Regions from separate parts of the Kocuria sp. UBA5001 genome, predicted to be linked through region 3. Evidence: predicted binding sites of a transcription regulator. Region 3 holds the regulator's gene; each other region holds the start of a gene.
What was found. The regulator HrcA, encoded in region 3, represses chaperone genes, less so after heat shock. The targets are predictions, from matches to a motif close to TTNGCACTCGNNNNNNNCGAGTGCNAA.
Positions count from the first base shown of each region.

Region 1: a site for HrcA is predicted at 3,904-3,930, ahead of groES (co-chaperone GroES). Genes of this name have one in related genera too.
Region 2: a site for HrcA is predicted at 4,593-4,619, ahead of B3G12_RS02090 (Hsp20/alpha crystallin family protein). Genes of this name have one in related genera too.

Region 1 is NZ_DGYR01000009.1:289,490-296,750, reverse strand. It holds gene B3G12_RS05345 (acyltransferase family protein) at 1-1,554, opposite strand, end outside; gene groL (chaperonin GroEL) at 1,789-3,372, opposite strand; gene groES (co-chaperone GroES) at 3,475-3,771, opposite strand; gene B3G12_RS05330 (ABC transporter ATP-binding protein) at 4,040-4,795, opposite strand; gene B3G12_RS05325 (iron chelate uptake ABC transporter family permease subunit) at 4,792-5,853, opposite strand; gene B3G12_RS05320 (ABC transporter permease) at 5,846-6,829, opposite strand; gene B3G12_RS05315 (siderophore ABC transporter substrate-binding protein) at 6,917-7,261, opposite strand, start outside.
Region 2 is NZ_DGYR01000002.1:95,340-102,600, forward strand. It holds gene B3G12_RS02070 (D-serine ammonia-lyase) at 1-1,281, shown strand, start outside; gene B3G12_RS02075 (hypothetical protein) at 1,378-1,953, opposite strand; gene B3G12_RS02080 (CDP-alcohol phosphatidyltransferase family protein) at 2,094-2,756, shown strand; gene B3G12_RS02085 (phosphatidate cytidylyltransferase) at 2,760-3,758, shown strand; gene B3G12_RS02090 (Hsp20/alpha crystallin family protein) at 4,005-4,478, opposite strand; gene B3G12_RS02095 (ChaB family protein) at 4,771-5,190, shown strand; gene B3G12_RS02100 (GNAT family N-acetyltransferase) at 5,343-5,822, opposite strand; gene B3G12_RS02105 (1-phosphofructokinase family hexose kinase) at 5,884-6,846, shown strand; gene surE (5'/3'-nucleotidase SurE) at 6,954-7,261, shown strand, end outside.
Region 3 is NZ_DGYR01000012.1:130,218-137,478, reverse strand. It holds gene B3G12_RS07750 (PhoH family protein) at 1-93, opposite strand, end outside; gene B3G12_RS07745 (GerMN domain-containing protein) at 384-1,313, shown strand; gene B3G12_RS07740 (16S rRNA (uracil(1498)-N(3))-methyltransferase) at 1,448-2,203, opposite strand; gene dnaJ (molecular chaperone DnaJ) at 2,200-3,342, opposite strand; gene hrcA (heat-inducible transcriptional repressor HrcA) at 3,409-4,422, opposite strand; gene B3G12_RS07725 (DUF3097 family protein) at 4,607-5,479, shown strand; gene B3G12_RS07720 (DUF4870 domain-containing protein) at 5,717-6,160, shown strand; gene hemW (radical SAM family heme chaperone HemW) at 6,191-7,261, opposite strand, start outside.

The sequences.
Region 1 (7,261 bases), on a different contig from region 3:
CCAGTTCTCCTCCTGCGCCACGGGGATCACGGCGCCCATGTACTGCTCCATGTGGGAGTTGCCGACGACGGCCACCACCTTGGTCGGGTTCTCCACCTTCTCGGTCTGGCGGCAGAATCCCTGGGCCTTCTTGTTCGCGCTCTTGTACTCACCGTCGCAGGCCTGCGGCAGGCCCACCCACTGGTCCTTCATGGATGCGGGCAGCGCGGGGGCATCCGGGTCCCCTGCGAACGCGTAGACCGGCTCGAGGACCCGTGCGCCGGGGTTGTTCAGCTCGGCCTGCGCCTGGAGCTGCGCGGTGCGGTGGCGCTCGACGACGGACCACGTGCCAGCGGCGACCAGCACCGTGCCCATGCACACCACGATCACCAGCGCGAGCCGCCAGTTCTTCGCCTCCGGCCACTTCCACCGCTTGAGCGGGTTCTCCACGAGCTTCGTCAGGAGCAGTGCCAGCAGAACGGACACGACCACGATCACCACGCCGGAGCGCGGCCCGGCCACCGGCCGGTCCCGGACCACCAGATAGGTGATCAGCAGGGGCCAGTGCACGAGGTACAGGGCGTAGGCGGCGTCGCCCAGCTTCACCACCGGGGCCCAGGAGAGGAACCGGTCGAGCCCGAGGGCCGAACCGGACTGTCCCGCAACGATGATCGCTGCGGCGGAGAGCAGTGGCCACAAGGCAATCCAGCCCGGGAACGCGCCCTGCACGTCCACGAGGATCCCCACCGACACCATGCTCACCAGTCCGCCCCACCCCAGGACCAGCCGCACCGCACGGGGAAGTTTCACGTAGGGAATGGCGAGCGCCACCAGGGACCCCAGGGCGAACTCCCACAACCGGGCCCTGGTGTCGAAGTACGTGAACTCCTGGTGCGCGGCCGTGGAGAGCATCGAGAAGGCCAGCGAGGACGCGAACACCAGCCCGAAGCACGCGGCCAGAACGGGGACGCTGCTGTGTCCCGTCCGGCGCTTGACCAGCCACGCCAGGCCGAAGATCAGCGGCCACAGCAGGAAGACCTGCCCCTGGACCGAGAGGGACCAGAAGTGCTGGAACGGCGAGGCCGAGGAGTGGTCCGCCGCGTAGTAGTCCACCGCGTTGAAGGCGAGCGTCCAGTTCTCGAAGTACAGGATCGAGGCCACGCCCTGGAAGCGGAAGTCCGCCACGTCCTGCGCGGGGTACAGCCACCACACGAGGAACAGTGTGGCCAGGATGACCACGGTCGCCAGCGGCAGCAGCCGCTTGAAGGTGTGCAGCCAGTAGCGGCCCAGCGCCAGAGGACGCCCGCCCTCGAGCTTGCGGACGAACGAGAGGGTCATGAAGAACGCGGAGATGAACAGGAAGATGTCCACACCACCCGAGACCCGGCCCATGAACACGTGGTAGAGGACCACCAGCACGACCGCCACGGCACGCAGTCCCTGCACCTCCGGGCGGAACCCGGAGTACCGCTGCACCCGTTGCGCGGAGGAGGATCCGGCAGCCCACCGGGGAAGCTGCCCCACCGGAAGCGGGGATGAACCGGCAATGGGATCCAAGGCTGGGGAAATGCGCATCCGGTCAGCCTAAACGCAACGGGGCGCACCGATCACATCGCACCCGGTTCCGCCCCGACCCGTCTCCGTGGGGGGGGGGGCAGCGCGCACGGCCTGCGGGTTGAGCCACCCGGTCGCGCGGGGGCAGAGGTCGAGCACCGTCGCCGGTGGCAGTACCACAAATGGCCGGCGGCCCACCCCTCGAAAGGGGTGGGCCGCCGGCCATTCGGCGATTTCCGGAAGGATCGGGAGGACTCAGTCCTCGTCGTCCTGCTTCTCCGCCACGAGCGTCTCGGTGGTGAGCACGAGCGCGGCGATGGACGCCGCGTTCTGCAGGGCGGAACGCGTGACCTTGACGGGGTCGATGATGCCCGCCGACAGCAGGTCCTCGTACTCCCCGGTCAGTGCGTTGTAGCCGTTGCCCGGCTCCATGTCCGCGACGCGGGCGGCCACGACGTTGCCGTCCTGGCCCGCGTTCTCCGCGATCCAGCGCAGCGGCTGGACCAGGGCGCGGCGCACGATGTTCACGGCGGTGGCGGCGTCCCCGCTGAGGCCGAGGTCCGTGCCGTCGAGCGTCTTGGAGGCGTGGACCAGGGCGGAGCCGCCGCCAGCCACGATGCCCTCTTCGAGCGCGGCACGCGTGGAGGACACCGCGTCCTCGATGCGGTGCTTGCGCTCCTTCTGCTCCACCTCGGTGGCGGCGCCGACCTTGATCACGGAGATGCCGCCGGCCAGGCGCGCGAGGCGCTCCTGGAGCTTCTCGCGGTCCCACTCGGAGTCCGTGCGGGCGATCTCCGCGCGGATCTCGGCCACGCGATCCGCGACGGCCTCGGAGGACCCGGCGCCGTCCACGAGCGTGGTCTGGTTCTTGGTGACCGTGATGCGGCGGGCACTGCCCAGCTGGGTCAGGTCCACGCCGTCGAGGGAGATGCCGAGCTCCGGGGTGATCACGGTGGCGTCCGTGAGCACCGCGAGGTCCTGCATGATCGCCTTGCGGCGGTCACCGAACCCGGGGGCCTTCAGGGCCACGACGTCCAGCGTGCCGCGCAGCTTGTTGACCACCAGGGTGGACAGGGCCTCACCCTCGACGTCCTCCGCGATGATGGTCAGCGGCTTCTTGGCCTGCAGCACCTTCTCCAGCACCGGCATGAGGTCCTGGATGGCGGAGATCTTTCCCTGGTACAGCAGTACGTAGGTGTCGTCCAGGACGGCTTCCTGGCGCTCCTGGTCCGTGATGAAGGACGGCGAGAGGTAGCCCTTGTCGAACTGCATGCCCTCGGTGACGTCCAGCTCCACCTCGGTGGAGGAGCCGTCCTCGATGGTGATGACGCCGTCCGTGCCCACGGTCTCGAAGGCGCGGGCGATCAGCTCGCCGATCTCCTCGGACTGCGCGGAGATGGCCGCCACGTGGGCCACGTCCTTGCCCTCGACTGGGCGGGCGTTGTCGAGCAGACGCTCGGACACGGCGGCCACCGCGGCCTCGACCCCGCGCTTGATGTCGCCCGGGGCGGCACCGGCGGCCACGTTGCGCAGACCCTCCTTGACGATGGCCTGGGCCAGCACGGTGGCGGTGGTGGTGCCGTCGCCGGCGACGTCGTTGGTCTTGGTGGCGACCTCCTTGGCCAGCTGCGCGCCGAGGTTCTCGTAGGGGTCCTCGAGCTCCACCTCACGGGCGATGGTCACGCCGTCGTTGGTGATGGTGGGCGCGCCCCACTTCTTGTCGAGGACGACGTTGCGGCCACGGGGGCCGAGGGTGACCTTGACGGTGTCCGCGAGGCGGTTGACGCCTGCCTCGAGCGCTTTGCGAGCGGTGTCGTTGAACACCAACTGCTTGGGCATGTGTGCTCCTTGGGAGAGAGAGGGAGAGGAAATGACGGCGCGGTGCCCGCGCTGCCCGTGCGGGCGGAAGCTCGGGCACCGCGCTCGAAAGACGTGGGGTGGTTACTTTTCGATGACGGCCAGCACGTCGCGCGCCGGGAGCACGAGGTACTCCTCGCCGTTGTACTTGACCTCGGTTCCGCCGTACTTGGAGAAGATGACCAGGTCACCCTCCTTGACGTCCACGGGGATGCGGTTTCCCTTGTCGTCCACGCGGCCCGGGCCCACGGCAAGGACGGTGCCCTCCTGGGGCTTCTCCTTGGCGGTGTCCGGGATGACCAGACCGGAAGCGGTGGTCTGTTCAGCGGCCAGCGGCTGAACCACGATGCGATCCTCGAGGGGCTTGATGGAGACCGACACGATCTCTCCCTTTCTTCTAGGCGTGTGAGACGGTGTGCGCCCGCGCGGTGTCGTGGGGTCCCACGACGGCGAGCGCCACAGGCCAGTTGGCGTGCCAACCGTCGTCGCGGTGCCGATTGAGCGCCTGGCCTTTTAGCACCCTCACTACGAGAGTGCCAACAATTACTGTAGGGAGGCCGCCCGCGCCCGGTCAAGGCGGCGGCGCGCCGCTCCCCTGTGGGCTGAAAGCTGGCCGACCCCGCCGCTCGCGCGGTTGCGCGCACGGGTCTCAGTAGTAGACCGCGAGCCTGCCGCTGGGCCCGTCGTGGCACGTCACCGGGGTCTCGAAGACCCGGGTGAGGGTCTCGTCCGTCATGATCTCCTCGGGCGTCCCGAACTCCACGACCTTGCCCTCCTTCACGGCGCAGATCCAGTCCGAGTAGTGGCTCGCGAAGTTGACGTCGTGCAGCACTATCAGCACGGTGCGCCCCAGCTCGTCCGCTACACGACGCAGGTGGTGCATCATGTGCACCGAGTGGCGCATGTCCAGATTGTTGAGCGGTTCGTCGAGCAGCAGGTAGTCGGTCTCCTGGCACAGCACCATGGCCACGTAGGCGCGCTGGCGCTGGCCACCGGAGAGCTGGTCGAGGTAGCGGTTCTGCAGGGAGCCGAGGTCGAAGAACTCGATGGACTCGGAGATGATCCGCTCGTCCTCCCGGTTGATCCGTCCCCGCGTGTAGGGGAAGCGCCCGAGCGCCACCAGCTGGCGGACCGTGAGGCGCGCGGTGAAGTGGTTCTCCTGCCGCAGCGTGGAGACCACCGTGGCCAGTTTGCGAGGGTGCGTCGTCGTCACGTCGTGACCGCCGATCACCACGGTCCCGGCATCCGGGCCCAGCAGCCGGCCCATCATCGTCAGCAGCGTGGACTTGCCCGCCCCGTTGGGCCCCACCAGCGCGGTGACTCCCCCGGGCGGGATCTCGAGGTCCACCGGCCCGATGGACGTCCCGGACCCGTAGTCCTTGAACAGCTTGCCCAGCTGGATCACAGCCGACCCCTCCTCAGGATCACCACGAGGAACACGGTGCCACCCACCAGTTCGATGATGATGGACACCGCCCCCTCTGCGTAGAACACGTTCTTCAACAGGAAATAGGCGCCCGCGAGCACCGCGAAGCCGATCAGCACGGCCATGGGGAACACGTACCGATGGTCGTAGGTGTCCGAGAACTGGTAGGCGAGGATCGCCACCAGGAAGCCCAGGAACGTCATGGGCCCGATCACGGACGTGGAGACGGCCATCAGGACGGAGACCCAGAACAGCGTGAGCATCAGTTCCCTGCGGTGCTTCAGGCCGAGGTTCGTGGTGACGTCCTTGCCCAGCGACAGGATGTTGAGCTTGCGCGAGTGCAGGTACAGGGCCACGGTCGCGAGGGCGCACAGGGGCACGGCGAGCAGGAAGTAGCTCGCGTCCGCGTTGGACACCGAGCCGAACAGCCGCGCGCTGAGCACGTCGAAGTCGCTCGGGGCGAGCAGCCGCTGCATGAACGTGGAAACGGAGCCCAGGCCACCGCCCAGCACGATGCCGATCAGCAGCATGATCTGCACGTTGCCGTACTTACCGGAGAGTAGCCAGCCGTAGAGTCCCAGCGCGAAGAGCACCATGAGGCCCACCTGCATCGCGTACTGCGGCAGGCCCTGGATCGCGGTGACGCCGACGGCTCCCAGGAAGTAGACGACGGAGGTCTGGATCAGGACGTAGAGGGACTCGAACCCCATGATCGACGGTGTGATGATCCGGTTGTTAGCGGCCGTCTGGAACGCCACCGTGGCCATGGCCTGGCTCACCGCCACGATCGCGATCACCACCACGCTCGTGGCACGGGACTCGGCGATGCGCCAGAAGCCCCTGGTGCCGAACGGCAGGGGGTTGTCCCACGCGAGGATTCCGAGGCAGAAGGCCAGACCCACAAGCAGCAGGCAGACCAGGGCGATCCAGTAGCGTCGCCGGTGGGCCGGGGAGATGAAGGCCGCGAAGCCCTCGCGGGCGGTGTCGTGGTGCAGTGCGGGGGGCACCGCGGCGTCGTGCGTGGCGGTGTCAGGCATGGCGGCGGCTCCGGAGCAGCAGGGCGATGAACACCGCGGCGCCCACGACCCCCAGGATCAGGGAGACGGGCACCTCGAACGGCATGATGATCGTGCGCCCGATCAGGTCGCACACCGTGACCAGCCCAACACCCAGCAGGCACACCCACGGGAGGTTGGAGCGCAGGTCGTCGCCGCGGAAGAGGGAGACGACGTTGGGGACGATCAGTCCCAAAAACGGCATGTTGCCCACGACCACGGTGACCACGCCGGTGGCCACGGCCACGAGCCCGGTGCCCGCCAGGATGATCCGGTTGTAGTTCAGACCCACGTTGGTGGCGACGTCCTCGCCGAGCCCGGCCACGGTGAGCCGGTCTGCGGTGATGAACACCAGCACCGCCACGACGGCGACGATCCACAGTGCCTCGTACTGGCCCTTGAGCACAGAGGTGAAGCTGCCCGCGAACCAGACACCCAGGTTCTGCAGCCGGTCCGTGACGAGCGCCAGGTAGGTGGAGATGGACCCGACCACCGCACCGAGCATGATGCCCACGATCGGCACGATCAGCGACGAGCGCAGGGTGACTCTGCGCAGGAACGCGAAGAAGACCATGGTGCCCAGGAACGCGGCGATGATCGCACCGACCATGCGCACGGTCAGGGACGCGTCCGGGAAGAGGATCATCATGACCAGCAGCCCCAGCCCGGCCCACTCGGTGGTGCCCGTGGTCGTGGGCTCCACGAACCGGTTCTGGGTCAGCAGCTGCATGACCAGTCCGGACATGGCCATGGCCGCGCCGGCCAGGACGAGGGCGATCGTGCGCGGGATGCGGGTCAGCGCGAGGAAACGGCTGCCGCCGCCCCCGTCGCCGAGGTCCGCGACCCCCGTGACAATCGAGAGAACGAGCAGCCCCGCCACCGCGAGCAGCGCCAACCAGAACTTCCAGTCGCGCAGCGCCCCCGGGGCGGCGGTCGTGCGTCGGGCCGTGGAGACCATCACCTGTGCGCTTTCCTCACTCGTGGCGGCGCCCCGCGAGGACGTTCCCGCGGGGCACCGTTGACGACATTCCTGGGCGGAGTGCGGTCAGTTCTTCTGGCTCTCCAGCTTGTCGGCGATCTCGTTGAGGATCTCCGTATAGGTCTGGATGCCCTCGTTCGTGTAGGTGTCCTCCGGCAGGTACACGACGTTGCCGTTCTTCACAGCGGGGACGTCCTTGAGTGCCTCGGACTTCTCGATCACCTCGGACGCGGGGGTAGCGTCCTTCGAAGAGCTGATGGCCGCGTCACGGTCCATCACGATGAGCAGTTCGGGCTTCGCCTTGGCGATGGCCTCGACGGAGATGTCGTCACCCTGGTGGTCGTCGGAGCCCTCCACCTCGAGGGCCGGCTTCAGACCGACCATGTCGAACAGCGGGCCGATCGTGCGACC
Region 2 (7,261 bases), on a different contig from region 3:
CCGCTCGTCTCCCGGCTCGCCCGCGAGGAGCCCGTGACCTGGTGGAACGACGCCGCCTCGGACACCATCCGCGGTCTCGCCGCCTCCGGCGTGGACCCATCCATCGTGGCCGACGCCGCCGCGCGGCTGGAACGGTTCCGGCCGTGGATCGCCGCGACGTTCCCGGACACCGCTGCCGCCAGTGGACTCATCGAGTCGCCCCTGCACGCGGCTCCCGCGTGGCGCGCAGACCAGGCCCCTGCGGTCGGGCGCGTGCTGCTCAAACGGGACGACATCCTCCCCGTGAGCGGCTCCGTCAAGGCCCGCGGCGGGGTGCACGAGGTGCTGCAGTACGCGGAGGCGCTCGCCGTCGGGCACGGGCTGCTGGCCCTGTCGTCCCCCTCCCACTTCACAGCTGCTGGGGAAGACGTGGACTACTCCGTCTTCGCCACCGCGCCCTTCCGGAAGCTCATGGGTGGGCACCGCGTGGTGGTGGGCTCCACCGGCAACCTGGGGATGTCCATCGGGATCATCTCCTCCGCGCTGGGACTGCAGGCCACCGTGCACATGTCCACGCACGCGCAGCAGTGGAAGAAGGACCTCCTGCGCTCCCGGGGCGTGGAGGTGGTGGAGCACGTCACCGACTACACCGAGGCCGTGGCCGCCGGACGCGCCGCCGCGGAGCAGGACGAGACCGTGCACTTCGTGGATGACGAGCACTCCCTGAGCCTCTTCGCGGGGTATGCGGTAGCGGGGGCCCGCGTTGCCTCGCAGCTGCGAGAACAGGGTGTTGCGGCGGACAGCGAGCACCCGCTGGTGGTGCACCTGCCCTGCGGGATCGGCGGTGCGCCGGGAGGCGTGGCCTACGGGCTCAAACGTGAGTTCGGTGACGCCGTGCACTGCGTGTTTGTGGAGCCCACGCAGGCCCCGTGCATGCTGCTGGGCGTGCGCACCGGCCGGCACGACGGGATATCCGTGGCGGAGCTTGGTCTGAGCACCCGGACCATTGCGGACGGGCTGGCCGTGGGCAGGCCCTCCGGCTTCGTGGGGCGCGCGGTCCAGAGGCTGGTGGACGGCTACGTCACTGCGACCGACGAGCAGATGTCCGTGCAGGTCAGGGCACTGCACAGGGCTGAGGGCATGGTGGTGGAGCCGTCCGCCGCGGCTGCTCTGGAGTCGATCCGGCGGGTCTCGGAGGAGGGCGAGCCCTTCGGTGCCGCACCGGAGAACATCACCCACATGGCGTGGCTGACCGGTGGCGGGATGCTGCCGGAGGAGGTGCGGGCGCGCTACGTGGCGTGACGCGGAGTCGTCGTCCCCGGGTGCGCCAGCCAGAGAAAGCAGCGGTCAGCCGCGGTGAGCCGCAGTCAGCCGCGCCCCTCCCGCGCGTAGACCCACTCAGTCCCGGCCCACCGTGCGGAAGTACCACGCGTAGAACGCGGTCCACCCGGCGGTGAAGATCGCCCAGCGCACCCCTCCCGGGGCGTGGGGACGCAGAGACCGGAGCAGGGCGGAGAGCGCGCCGACCGCCGTCGTGACCACCACGAACCGCGGCGCACGGGCGGGAACCGACCACGCCAGGAACGCGGGCAGCGGGTCCCCGCGCAGCCCGGCCGTCCGCGCGTAGAGCTTGTACGGGGTACCCCGCAGCGGACCCAGGAGCACGGCGGCGAATCCGTGCGAGGCCATCTCCCGCTCCACCCGTTCCAGCATCGCGGGAGAGACGGCGGGCAGCCGGGTCAGCAGCCAGGCCGAGCGCCCCGCCAGAACTCGCCCGCCCCAGCGGTGCATGAGCGCCCCGCCCACCACGGCCCCGGCCGTCGCGGAGACGGTGCTCGCCAGTCCCCGCCGGAGGTTCTTCACGGCCAGCGCGGAGATCCACATGTCCGGCACCACGAAGAACCCCGTGGCCTCCGCGAAACCCCAGAGTCCGGCGACCACGTGGTCCCTGCGACGACCAGACGTCCTGTCCATGGCACGCTCCTCAGCGGTGTCGAATGCTGTCCTGTGGACATCCAATCCCACCGGGCCGCCCGCCGTGTCACTGTTGCCTCGTATCCACAGGGCGCAAATTCTGTGAAAATGCATGAGGAACCCATGAGACGAGGAGCGACATGTCCCCCACCGGCCCCCTGCGCCGCCCCATTCCCCAGCGCACCGCCGGATGGGCGACCGCTGCCGCCTCGACCCTGCAGCGCGCCGGCATCCGCCCCAACCACGTGTCCGTGGCGTCGGTGGTCACAGCACTCGTGGGCTGCGGCTTCCTGGTCGTGGCGGGCCACGCGGACGGCGCACTGCGCGCGGTCGCGCTGCTGCTCGCCGCTCTCTGCATCCCGCTGCGGCTGCTGTGCAACATGCTGGACGGGATGCTCGCCGTCGAGGGCGGTCTGCGGACCCCCACCGGGGAGCTGTACAACGAGGTGCCGGACCGTGTCTCGGACCTCGCGCTGCTCGCGGGGGCGGGCTGGGCGGCGTCGTCCGTGACGGGAGGCGTGACCCTCGGCTGGCTCGCCGGCAGCCTCGCCGTGCTGACCGCCTACGTGCGGACGCTCGGCGTGAGCGCGGGGTGCGCGCAGCAGTTCGGGGGCGTGCTGCCCAAGCAGCGGCGCATGTGGGTGCTCATGGGAGGCATCCTGCTGAGCCTCGTCGAGCCGCTGCTGGGGTGGCAGCCCGGGATCGTCCTGTGGCTCACGCTCCTGGTGGTGGCGCTGGGCAGTGCGCTCACCGTGGCCTCCCGGCTGGGCGCGATCTCCCGCGAGCTGCGGGCCCGGGGCTAGGCCGTGACGACCATCGGCCTGCTCGGCCCGCAGAGCTGGCGCCTGGTGCTCGGACTGCTCGTGGTCCTGGTGCTGGCCACGCTCGCGGCCGAGGTGATGTACCGCCGCACCCGCTCGGACGGGCTGCGGACCACGCTCGTGAACGTGCGGCAGCGGATCGTCGCGTGGTGGCTCATGGTGGGTGTGCTCGTGGGCGCCCTGGCGCTCGGCGAGACTGCGGTGGTGCTGCTGTTCCTGGCGCTCTCGCTGGTGGCCATGCGCGAGTTCGCGGACCTGATGCCGCGAGGGGAACGGGACCAGCGGGTCATGGTGTGGATCATGGCCGTGCTCAGCCCCCTGCACTTCTGGTTCCTGTGGCAGCACTGGTACGGGATGTACGCCATCTTCATCCCCGTCTACGTGTTCCTGTTCCTGCCCGTGCTGCTGGCCCTGTCCGGGCGCACGGAGTCCTTCCTCCACAGGGCCGCGCTGAGCCAGTGGGGGCTCATGGTGTGCGTCTACGCGCTGAGCTACCTGCCCGCGGTGCTCCAGCTGCCCGTGGTGTTCCGGGACGGCAAGGCTGCGGCGGACGGCTCCCCGGTGGGATCCGGCGGGCCGGAGGCCGGGGCGCTGCTGCTGTTCCTGGTGGTCGTGGTGCAGGGCTCGGACGTGCTCCAGTACCTCTGGGGCAATACTGTGGGGCGGCACAGGATCGCACCCACCGTGAGTCCCAACAAGACGTGGGAGGGGTTCGTCGGAGGGATCCTCTCGGCGACGGCGCTCGGTGCCGCCCTGTGGTGGCTCACCCCGTTCACCCCGTGGCAAGCCGCCGTGCTGGCTCTGCTCTCGTGCCTCCTCGGATTCGCGGGCGGCCTGGTGATGAGCAGCCTCAAGCGGGACCGCGGGATCAAGGACTTCGGCACGCTCATCCCCGGCCACGGCGGCATCCTGGACCGCATGGACTCCCTGATCTTCGCCGCCCCGGTGTTCTTCCACCTCACGAGGTTCTTCTTCGCCGGGTGAGGTGGGGCGCGGGCCGGGTCCCGGGCTGCGTCGTCGCGGGGGTCCTGCGTGCGGGGCACGACGACGCCGCTCCGTCCGTCCCTGCCGCGGCCGCACCTTCCGCGCTGCTACCGGCACCGTCCACTCGCGGCCCCCCGGGTACGACGACGGGCCCGCAGGATCTCTCCCGCGGGCCCGTTCGCCGTGGTCGCATGACCGTCATGACGGGACGCCGTCAGACCGTCATGATGTCGAACCGTGGTGCCGTCAGTTCTCGGAGTCCTTCTTCTCGTCGGACTTCTCGGACTTCCCGCCGTGCTCCAGCACCACGTTGTCCTGGTTCTGGCCGGTGGCCACCTGGATCTTGCGCGGCTGGGACTTGGGGGAGACGGGGATGCGCACCGTGAGCACGCCGTTGTCGTAGGCGGCGGTGATGTTCTCGGTGTCGATGCCCTGACCCAGGTTCAGCTGGCGCACGAAGGAGTGGTTGCGGCGCTCCCGCACGATCCACTTGGTGTCCTTCTCTGCGGAGGGCAGGCGGCGCTGAGCGCGGATGGTCAGCAGCTGGCCGTCCACGTCCACGTCCACGCTGGACGGGTCGATGCCCGGAAGGTCAGCCGCGAGGAAGTAGTCGGAACCCTGGCGGTAGAGGTCCATGGGCATCTGCTCCAGCCCGTTGCGGCTGGAGAGGACCTGGTTGGCGAAGTTCTGGACCTCGGAGAACGGATCGAAAGTAGCCATGATGTCTGCTCCTTGCATGCGTGGTGCCACCGTGAGGTGCCCCGCCGTCCTGTTCATCCCCTGGGAGTGGAGCCTTCACGTTTCTTGAGTCCCTGTGACTCAACTACTGAAAAGATAGCACTCACCCCAAGCGAGTGCCAAGACCCTGCGCAGCAAAGTTGAGCGGATTCAGCTCAAGGCGCACAAGTGCCCAGAGAACTCCGCAGGGGGACCCGAAAGGGTGGGGCGGGCGGCGTCGTCGTCCCTAGGATCGGAGGTGCCCACCATTCCGGCACGGACCCAGGAGGCAGCGGTGCCCAAGGCGAAGAAGAACGGCCACGCGATCCAGGACGAGATCCCGTCCACGCTGCGGCGCTCGGACGAGAAGGCGCAGGACACGTTCGCGCAGACCTACGACGCCGCGCAGGACGAGTACGACGACGACGCCCGGGCCGCCCGCACTGCGTGGGCCGCCGTGAAGCACACCCACGAGAAGGTCGGGGACCGCTGGGAGCCCAAGGAGGAGAACGGCCCCTCGGACGTGAGCGCGGAGAAGGGCGGGCTGAACTCCGAGGACACCGCCGGGGGAGTGGATGCGAACGCCACGAAGGAGCACCTCTACGGGATCGCTCAGGAGCTGGACGTCCAGGGGCGCTCGGAGATGAGCAAGGACGAGCTGGTGGCGGCCATCGAGAAGGCGAACGAGAAGAAGACGCGGGACGCGCGGTCCTGAGCCTCGCGCGCTCGGGGGGCGAGCGGCGTCGTCGTCACCGGCGCGGGACCCCGCGAATCTGAGGTGTAGAGATGACGGCCCAGCGGCACAGAATCCGGGTACTTCTACACCTCAGATGTCAGACCGGCCGCACCGGGGGACCGGCCGCGGCGCTAGAGCTGCCGCGCCAGGAACACCGAGGCCGTGGTGGCGTCGTGGAAGGACTCCACCGACTCGTAGCCGCGGTTGCGGAACATCGCGACGCCCTCGGTCATCTCCGGGTTGAGGGAGACCACAGCGGTGGTGGCACCGAAGGAGCGCGCCTTGTTCTCCAGGGCGCGCACCAGGGTGCGGGCGTGGCCCTGCCCGCGGTGCTCGGGGGTGACCCAGATCCGACGCAGCTCCACGCGCTCGTCGTCGATCCTGCGGACGGCCCCGCACGCGATCACGGAGCCGGTGACCAGGTCCGTCATGAGGAAGAAGTCGCCGTGCGGCGGGGTGACGTCCTCGGGGCGGGTGACCTCGGTGAGCTCCGGGTCGAAGCCGCCGTCGATCCTGTTGTCCAGCTCGCTGAAGTAGGAACTCAGGGCCTTGAGCGTGTGCTCACTGGCGGCCTGTCCCTCCACGATGCGAATCGGTGCGGTGGCATTCATCCCACCATGGTGGCACCTTGATGTGCTGTTCACCAGCGGCCCTCTCCTGTAGCTTTCGTTCGTGACCGAGACCCGCAGCCCCCAGAAACCGCGCCTGTCCGTGCTGGTGCCCACTCCGTTGCTGATCACCGAGATCACGGAGCCGGCGGCGTACCGCAACCGCAGCCCGCACGAGTCGGACGTGCACATGCACCCTGGCGGGCAGGGCCTGTGGGTGGCGCGCATGGCCAGCTCGCTCGGGGCGAACGTGTCCGTGAGCGGTCCGTTCGGCGGTGAGCTGGGCGCCCTGATCCGCTCGATGCTGGACGGGCTCGGCATGCAGGTCAACGCGGTGCGCTACGGCTACGGCAACGGCGGGTATGTCTACGACCTGCGCGGCGAGGATCGCGAGACCGTGGCCCACATGCCCCCTCCCGAGCTCTCCCGCCACGAGCTGGACGACCTCTACGGCACGGCGTTCGTGGATGCGCTGGCCTCGGACGTCCTCACCGTCACGGGAGCGGAGCCCGGGGACGTGGTGCCCGCGTCCTTCTTCGGCCGCCTCATCCGGGACACCCGGGATGCCGGAACCACGGTGGTCGCCGACGTCAGCGGTGCCCCGGCGCTCGCGGCCGTGGACGCGAAGGTGGACGTGCTCAAGATCAGCCACGAGGAGGTCCGGGACCTGGACCTGGGCTCGGATGACACCCCGGAGTCGCTGGTCGAGGCGGGCCGGATGCTCTTGGAGCGTGGCGCGGGTGCCGTGGTCGTCTCCCGCGCGAAGGACCCTGCCCTGCTCGTGGAGAAGAACCGGGTGCGGGAGGTCTCCGCGCCGTCGATCACCCCACTCGACCACCGCGGCGCCGGGGACTCCATGACCGCGGGGATCTCGGTGGGGCTCGCCCGGGGCCTGGACCTGGTGGACGCCGTCGCGCTCGGGGCCTCCGCCGGGGCACTGAACGTGGCCCGCCGGGGTCTGGGAACGGGCAACCGCACGACCATCGAGAAGTTCGCCCGGCAGATCACCGTGCGCACCGTCTCCTGAGGCGTCGCGCCGGACCTGCCCGGCACCGCCCCGTTCCGTCCGGTACCGCGTGCTCCCGTCCGGATCCACCCTGGCCCGCTCGCACGCCGCGTGCCACCATGGTGCCCATGCACATCCTGGTCACCAATGACGACGGCATCTCCTCCGCGGGACTTGCGGTTCTCGCGCAGGCAGCCCTGGACCGCGGGCACAGCGTCACGGTGGCCGCCCCGGCCGAGGAGTACTCGGGTGCCAGCGCCTCGCTGTCCGGCGAGGAGGTCGATGGCCGCATCGCCCTGGTGGAGGCCGCGCCGCCGAACATGCCCCACGGTGTGGAGTGCGTGGGTGTGAAGGCCGCCCCCGCTCTGATTGCCTTCCTGGCCTCCTACGGCGCGTTCGGCAAGCGCCCGGACATGGTGCTCTCCGGGGTGAACCT
Region 3 (7,261 bases):
CGCCTGGCCCAGGCACCGCACGGCGGTGTCCCGGTCCGGCATGTGCACGGTCACACGGGTACTTTCACTGGGTGCAGCGGTCAGTGGTTTCATCCCCTCGGGTTGTTCTCTCATCGGGCACCAGCCTACCGGTCCCCTCCGACGCGCCGTCCGCCACGGTCCCGGGTTGCAATCGGGTAACGGTCCGCGCCACGGGCTCCCGGAGTTCGCGCGCACCCCCGCCGGTCGGTATCTTGTGAAGCCGTGAAATCATGCCGCCGGTGCCACACCGCGCGGTCCCACCCTCCAGGTTCTGTGTCGGAGAGGTGGGAACACGACGTCGCCGTGGCGCGGTCCCTGACCCCGCACCCGTCACCGAGGGCCCGGAGGAGGGCGAGCACCGCGTGAGACCGCGCCGCCGCGTACCACCGCGCACACCCCGCCGCTGGAGCCTCGCCGCGCTCGCTGTGGTCGCGTCCGTGGCGCTGGCCGGGTGCGGCACGGCCGCGGACCGCCCGGACGACAACTCCGCGGCCGCACCGGGAATCGGCGCGGCACCGGGCACCACGGACGAGGCGCTCGGCGGCGTGGCCACCGAGCAGGCCCCCATCTACTGGGTCGGCACGGGTGACCAGTCCGGCTACCTGTTCCGTGAGTTCCGCAACCCCGAGGACACGAGCACAGCGGACCCGGTGGCACGCGCCGCTGCCATGGTGACCCGTGCCACCCCCATGGACCCCGACTACCGCACGCTGTGGTCCCCCGTGAGCACGGTGGGAACCTCGGTGTCCCCGGACGGCATCATCACCGTGGACCTGCCCGCGGCGGCGTTCGGCACGCAGCTGTCCGAGAAGGACGCCCAGATGGCGCTGCAGCAGATGGTGTACACGGTCTCCGCGGCCGCCGTGACCGCGGGACTTTTGGACGCCTCCACCGCCAAGGAGGTCCGCATCCTGGTGGACGGGCGCACCGGGTTCTCGGCGTTCGGCTCCGTGGACCTCTCCGATCCGCTGACCCGCGACACGTCCCTGGCCGCGCCCGTGTGGCTCATCGACCCCCAGACGGACGCGGACCCCGGCAGTCCCCTGACCGTGTTCCTGCGCGTTCTGCCCGCGGTGCACGACGTCCGCTGGGAGGTCACGCAGGACGAGCGCACAGTGCGCAGCGGCACGGTCGCCGCGGCCTCCCCCGGCTCGGACCCCACTGTCGGCACCGAGCTGCGGACCACCATCGACCTGGACCCGGGCGAGTACACGGTGCGGGTCGCGGGAACAAACGACCAGGGCACCGTGCTCGTGGACGACCACGTGATCACCGTCGCTGCCACGCGCTGAGGCGCATCCGCCGTACGCGGGCGCGCGACGTCGTCGTCATGCCGTCCCGACGAGGCGCGGGTGGCGTCCCCGGCATGCTGCTCCCCCGAGATCCCGGGGTTCGTCCCACCCAGCCCCTCCCGCGGAGGGGGCGCTCAGCCCCAGAGGCCCAGGACAGAGTGCAGCGCGGCCAGGGCGGCCGGCCCGGCGGTGGCCGAGCGCATGACCGTGTCCCCGAGGCGCAGCGTGTGGGCCCCGGCCTCGGTGAGCAGCTGCGTCTCCGCATCGCTGATGCCGCCCTCCGGCCCGACCACCACGGCGATCCGGGTCCGCTCCCGCCAGGCGGTGACGTCGTGCCCGGACCACGCGGTGGAGGCGGTCTCGTGCAGCACGAGCCACAGGGTCTCCGTGTCCTCCGCCACGAGCCGCGCGAGGGCGGCGGTGTCCACCCACTGCTCCCGCCGCGGCCAGTGCGCGCGCCGGGACTGCTTGGCGGCCGCGCACAGGGTGGCGTCCCACTTGGCCATGGTCTTGGCGGCACGGTCCCCGCGCAGCCGCACGATGCTGCGCTCTGCCTGCCACGGGATCACGCAGTCCACACCGAGCTCGGTGGCGGTCTCCGCGGCCTGCAGGTCCCGGTCCCCTTTGGCCAGCGCCTGGACGAGCGTGAGGCGCGGCGCCGGCGGCTCCTCGTGCGCCACGGAGTCCACGGTGACGCTCATGCGGTCCTTCTCCCCCGCGACGAACGTGCACACCGCGCGGGTGCCGCGGCCGTCCACGAGGTCCAGGGACGCGCCCGCGCGCAGCCGGCGAACGGTCACGGCGTGACGGGCCTCGGGGCCGACGACGTCGAGGACCTCGCCGGGGTGCGCCCCGGTGAGGTCCTCGCGGTGGAAGACGGGATTCGTCACAGGTCGTTGAACCGGTCCCGCAGCCGGGAGAAGAACCCGCCGGAGTGGGAGGTGCTCACGGTGGTGCCGTCGTGGGCCTGCTCCTCGCGCAGCTCCGCCAGCCGTTCCACGAGTTCACGCTGCTCGCCGGTGAGGTCCCGAGGCGTCTCGACCTCGAAGTGCACCTGCAGGTCCCCGCGACCCTTGCCGCGCAGGTGGGTGACGCCGAGGTCGTCCAGCGTGATGGTGGCACCGGACTGGGTTCCGGGGACCACGTCCACGCTGCGCGTGCCGTCGAAAGTTTCCAGCGTCACGGTGGTGCCGAGTGCCGCGGCGGTCATGGGGATCCGCAGCCGCGCGTGCAGGTCGTCGCCCTCGCGCACGAACGTGGGGTCCGGGTCCACCTTCAGCTCCACGAAGAGGTCGCCGTTGGGTCCGCCGGCCGTGCCGGCCTCGCCCTGACCGCCCAGGCGGATCCGGTTGCCGGACTGGATGCCGGCGGGGATCTTCACCGTGAGGGGGCGGCGGTCGCGCACGCGGCCCTCGCCGTAACACTCGTGGCACGGGTGCTCGATCACGGTGCCGAAGCCGTTGCACTGCGAGCAGGGCGCCTGCGTGGTGACCATGCCCAGGATGGACTGCCGCTGGTACTGCATGTGGCCGGAGCCGTGGCACATGGTGCACGTGGTGGGGCTCGTGCCGGGCTGGCAGCACGTCCCCTCGCACGTGGGGCACGTGACCGCGGTGTCGACGGTGATGTCCTTCTCCACTCCGAAAACGGCGTCCTTCAGGGAGATGCGCACGTTGATCAGGGCGTCCTGGCCCTGTCGCGTGCGGGACTGGGGGCCCCGCTGGCCGCCGGAGCCCGCGCCCTGGAAGAACGTCTCAAAGATGTCCGAGAAGCCGAACCCGCTGCCGGGGAAGCCTCCGCCGAAGCCGGTGTCCGTGCCGTTCTCGTTGCCCGTGGCGTCGTACACGCGGCGCTTGTCCGGGTCCGACAGGACGTCGTTGGCGTGCGAGACGCGCTTGAACTCCTCGGCTGCCTCCGGCGAGGGGTTCACGTCCGGGTGCAGCTTGCGGGCCTTCTTGCGATAGGCGCGCTTGATCTCTTCGGCGCTGGCGTCACGGCTCACGCCGAGGGTTTCGTAGTGATCGCTCACGATGTCGTCGCTTCTGCTTTCGTCTCTGGGTCGGTGGTCTGTGCCGGGGCGGCGCCGGGTGGCGCGTCAGTCCCCGAGGTTCTTGGAGAGGTAGCGGGCCACGGCACGCACGGAGGCCATGGTGGTGGGGTAGTCCATGCGCGTGGGGCCCACGACGCCCACCTTGGAGGCGTCCTGCGGGCCGTAGCCGGTGGCCACCACGGCCGCCTCGGCCAGCGGGTCGTCGTACTGCTCGGAGCCGATCCGTACCGCGACGCCGCGCTCGTCCTGCTGCATCTCGGACAACAATCGCAGCAGTGTCACTTGTTCCTCAAGCGCCTCGAGCACCGGGGAGATGCTCTGGGGGAAGTCCCCGCTGAAGCGGGCGAGGTTGGCGGTGCCCGCCCTCACGAGGCGCTGGTCGTCCGAGGCGGCGGCCAGCACTGCCACGGTGTCGGCGACGGCGAGCGCGGCCTCGCGGACCGGGTCTTCCACGGTCTCGGGGAGCTCGGCGACCGCGGCCGGCACGGTCTCCAGTGCCTGACCCAGCACGCGCGCCAGGACGGCGGCGCGCAGCTCGAGCAGGGCGTCCTCGGCAACGGGCGCGGTGAGGGCAACCGTGCGCTGCACCACGCGGCCGCTCGTGGGGATGAGCACCACGAGCAGCGTGTTTCCGCCGACGTCCACGAGCTCCACGTGGCGCACCGTGATCCCGGTGCGCACCGGGTACTGGATGACGGCCACCTGGTGGGTCAGCTGGGCCAGCAGGCGCACGGTGCGCTCCATGGCATCGTCGATGTCGTGGGCGCCGCCCAGGAAGACCTGCACGGCACGGCGCTGCGCAGGCGTGAGGGGCTGCAGCGCGGCGATCTGGTCCACGAACACCCGGTAGCCGCGGTCCGTGGGGATCCGACCTGAACTGGTGTGGGGTGCCACAATGAGACCGTCCTCCTCGAGGGCGGCCATGTCGTTGCGCACGGTGGCGGAGGAGACGGGCAGCCGGTGGCGCTCCACGAGCGCCTTGGAGCCCACGGGCTCGCGGGAGTGGACGTAGTCCTCCACGATGGCCTGCAGGATCTTCGCCCTGCGCGGATGCTCCATGTCTCCCACCTCCCGCTCGCGGATGTCCTCGGGCGCCCGTGCGGCACCCGGTGAACCGGGCCGCGACCAATTTTGGCACTCGAATCGGCACAGTGCTAATTCCGTGAGTCTAGTGGCCCTGCCGCGGACCGGTCCTTTGGTACGCTCGCGGCTGATTCGTCACCCGCGAGCGAGGAGCACCCCCGTGAACACACCCGGCTGGGGCTGGGGCCCGCAGGACCTCGGCAGCCCCGAGGTCTCGCGCCGCTCCCCCGCGGCCCGCGGGCTGCCCGTGGAGTCCGGCATGGTGCTCGAGGACGTCGAGAGCGGGTGGGTGGGCGCCGTGGTGAGCGTGGAGGTCGTGGGCGGCATGCGCGTCGTGGGCCTGGAGGACCGCCACGGCCGAGTCAAGGCCTTCCCCCTCGGTCCCGGTTTCCTGCTTGACGGCGAGCCCGTCCGCCTCACCCCGCCCGCACCTCGCAGTGTCCCGGGCGGGCCCAGAATTACGCGCTCCGGCTCGGTGGCCGTGGAGAACCTGCGCGCCTCGGTGGCCAAGGAGTCCCGCGTGTGGGTCGAGGGCTACCACGACGCCGAGCTCGTGGCGAAGGTCTGGGGCCACGACCTCGCAGTCGAGGGGATCGTCGTGGAGCCGCTGCACGGCATCGACGACCTCCCCGCGGCCATCGCGGAGTTCCACCCCGGCCCGGGCCGTCGTCTCGGGATCCTCGTGGACCACCTGGTCAGCGGGTCCAAGGAGTCGCGGATCGCGGATCGGGCGCTGTCTGTGCCGGGTGCGCGGGGCAACGTGCAGATCCTGGGCCACCCCTACGTGGACATTTGGCAGGCGGTGAAGCCTGCAGCCCTGGGCATCCCCGCGTGGCCCGTGATCCCTCGCGGTGTGGACTGGAAGACCGGGATGGCCAAGGCCCTCGGTATGCCCCACCGCACTCCCCAGGATGTGGGGCGGGCGTGGCAGGCGATCCTCGCCCGCGTGGACAGCTACTCGGACCTGGAGCCCGCACTGCTGGGCCGGGTCGAGGAGCTCATCGACTTCCTCACCGCACCGGACGGCTACTGAGGGGTTTTGGCACGTGGGGCGCCGGATGTGCCGTGTGGGACCCGTTGTCCCGGCCGACGCGGTTGGCGCGGTGGCCCCGGGCTGCCGGTGGCGCGGCGGCGTCGTCCGACATATCCAGGCTCACACGTGATTCCAGACGCACCCCGGTCCGTTTCCAGGAGCGCACCGTAGAATAGTGGGCACCGGGACTCCGATCCACCCCGGTTCGGCTACCGCCCCTGAAAGGGACACCCACCCGTGACTGACGCTGCTCCCACCCCCGCTGCCCCCGCCGCCCGCGCCGCGGGTGAGACCCCGTTCGAGGCCGTGCCCGCCGAGGCCCAGCCCCTGGACGTGAACCAGGACCGCCAGTGGGCCACCGTCGCGCACCTGGGCGGCGTGGTCGGCGCGCTGCCCAGCTACGTGATCCACCGGGTGTTCGGGGACCGCGGCCCGTTCACCGCGCAGGAGTCCCGGGAGGCGCTGAACTTCACGCTGCTGCCGAGTGTCGTGGTGCTGGCAGGCATCGCGCTCTCTCTCGTACCCGTGATCGGCTGGATCTTCTCCGTGGTCGCCGCCGTGACCTGGCTGTGGCTGGCCATCGCCTCCGTGGTCGCGGGCGTGAAGGTCAACCGCGGCGAGCCGCACCAGTATCGCGGCAACACACACCTCTACGACCGGCTCACCACGTCCCGCGGCTGACGCCCGCGCCCACGACTCGCCTCGGGCCGCTCACCAGTCGAGCAGCCGGCGCGTCACGGCGTCGGCCATGAGCCGTCCCGCGTCCGTGAGCACGGCCGTGCCCCGCACTGCGGCAGCACCGTCCAGCCAGCCGTCGGCGATCAGCCCGGCCACCGCTTTCCGGCCCTCCGGCTGCAGCTGCGCGGTCTCCAGACCGTCGCGGATCCGGATGCCGAGCATCACGTCCTCCACGTAGCGCGTCTGCGCGTCCAGCGTCTCCCGGCCCGCCGCGGGTGAGACGCCCTGGCGGACCTTGTTCGTGTAGGGCAGGGGGTGCTTGAGGTTCCACCACCGCACGCCGTCGCTGTGGGAGTGCGCTCCGGGGCCGATGCCCCACCAGTCCTGGTTGCGCCAGTAGGCGAGGTTGTGCGCGCTGCGGTTCTCCAGCGCGCTGCGCCCGTGGGCGTCCCGGGACCAGTTGGAGACCTCGTACCACTCGAAACCCGCTTCGCGGAGCATCGCGTCCGCCAGCGTGTACTTCTCCGCCTGGTCGTCCGGGTCCACCCGGGGGACCTCGCCCCGGCGCATCTGCGCGGCGAGCTTGGTGCCGTCCTCGATGATCAGCGAGTACGCGGACACGTGGTCCGAGTCCATCTCCAGGGCTGCCTCCAGCGAGGTCCGCCAGTCGGCCACGCTCTCCCCCGGGGTGCCGCAGATCAGGTCCACGCTCGTGCCCAGCCCGCGCTCCTTCGCCCAGCCGACGGCGCGCGGCACGTTTGCCGGCGTGTGCGTGCGTTCGAGCACCCTCAGCACGTGCGGCACGGCGGACTGCATCCCGAAGGAAACCCGCGTCACGCCCGCCTCGGCCAGCACGTCGAAGGTCTCCGCCGTGACGGAGTCCGGGTTGGCCTCCACGGTCACCTCGGCGTCCGGTGCGAGCCCGAAGCTCTGACGGGCCTGGCCGAGCATGTTCGCGAGCTCCCGGGCTGGGAGCAGCGTGGGGGTGCCCCCACCGAAGAACACGCTGTGCAGGGCCCGCGGGGGCGCCCCGGCGGCGTCGAGCACTGAACGGGCGAAACGGACCTCTGCCGCGGCGTCGCGGTGGTAGTCGTCCCGGGAGAC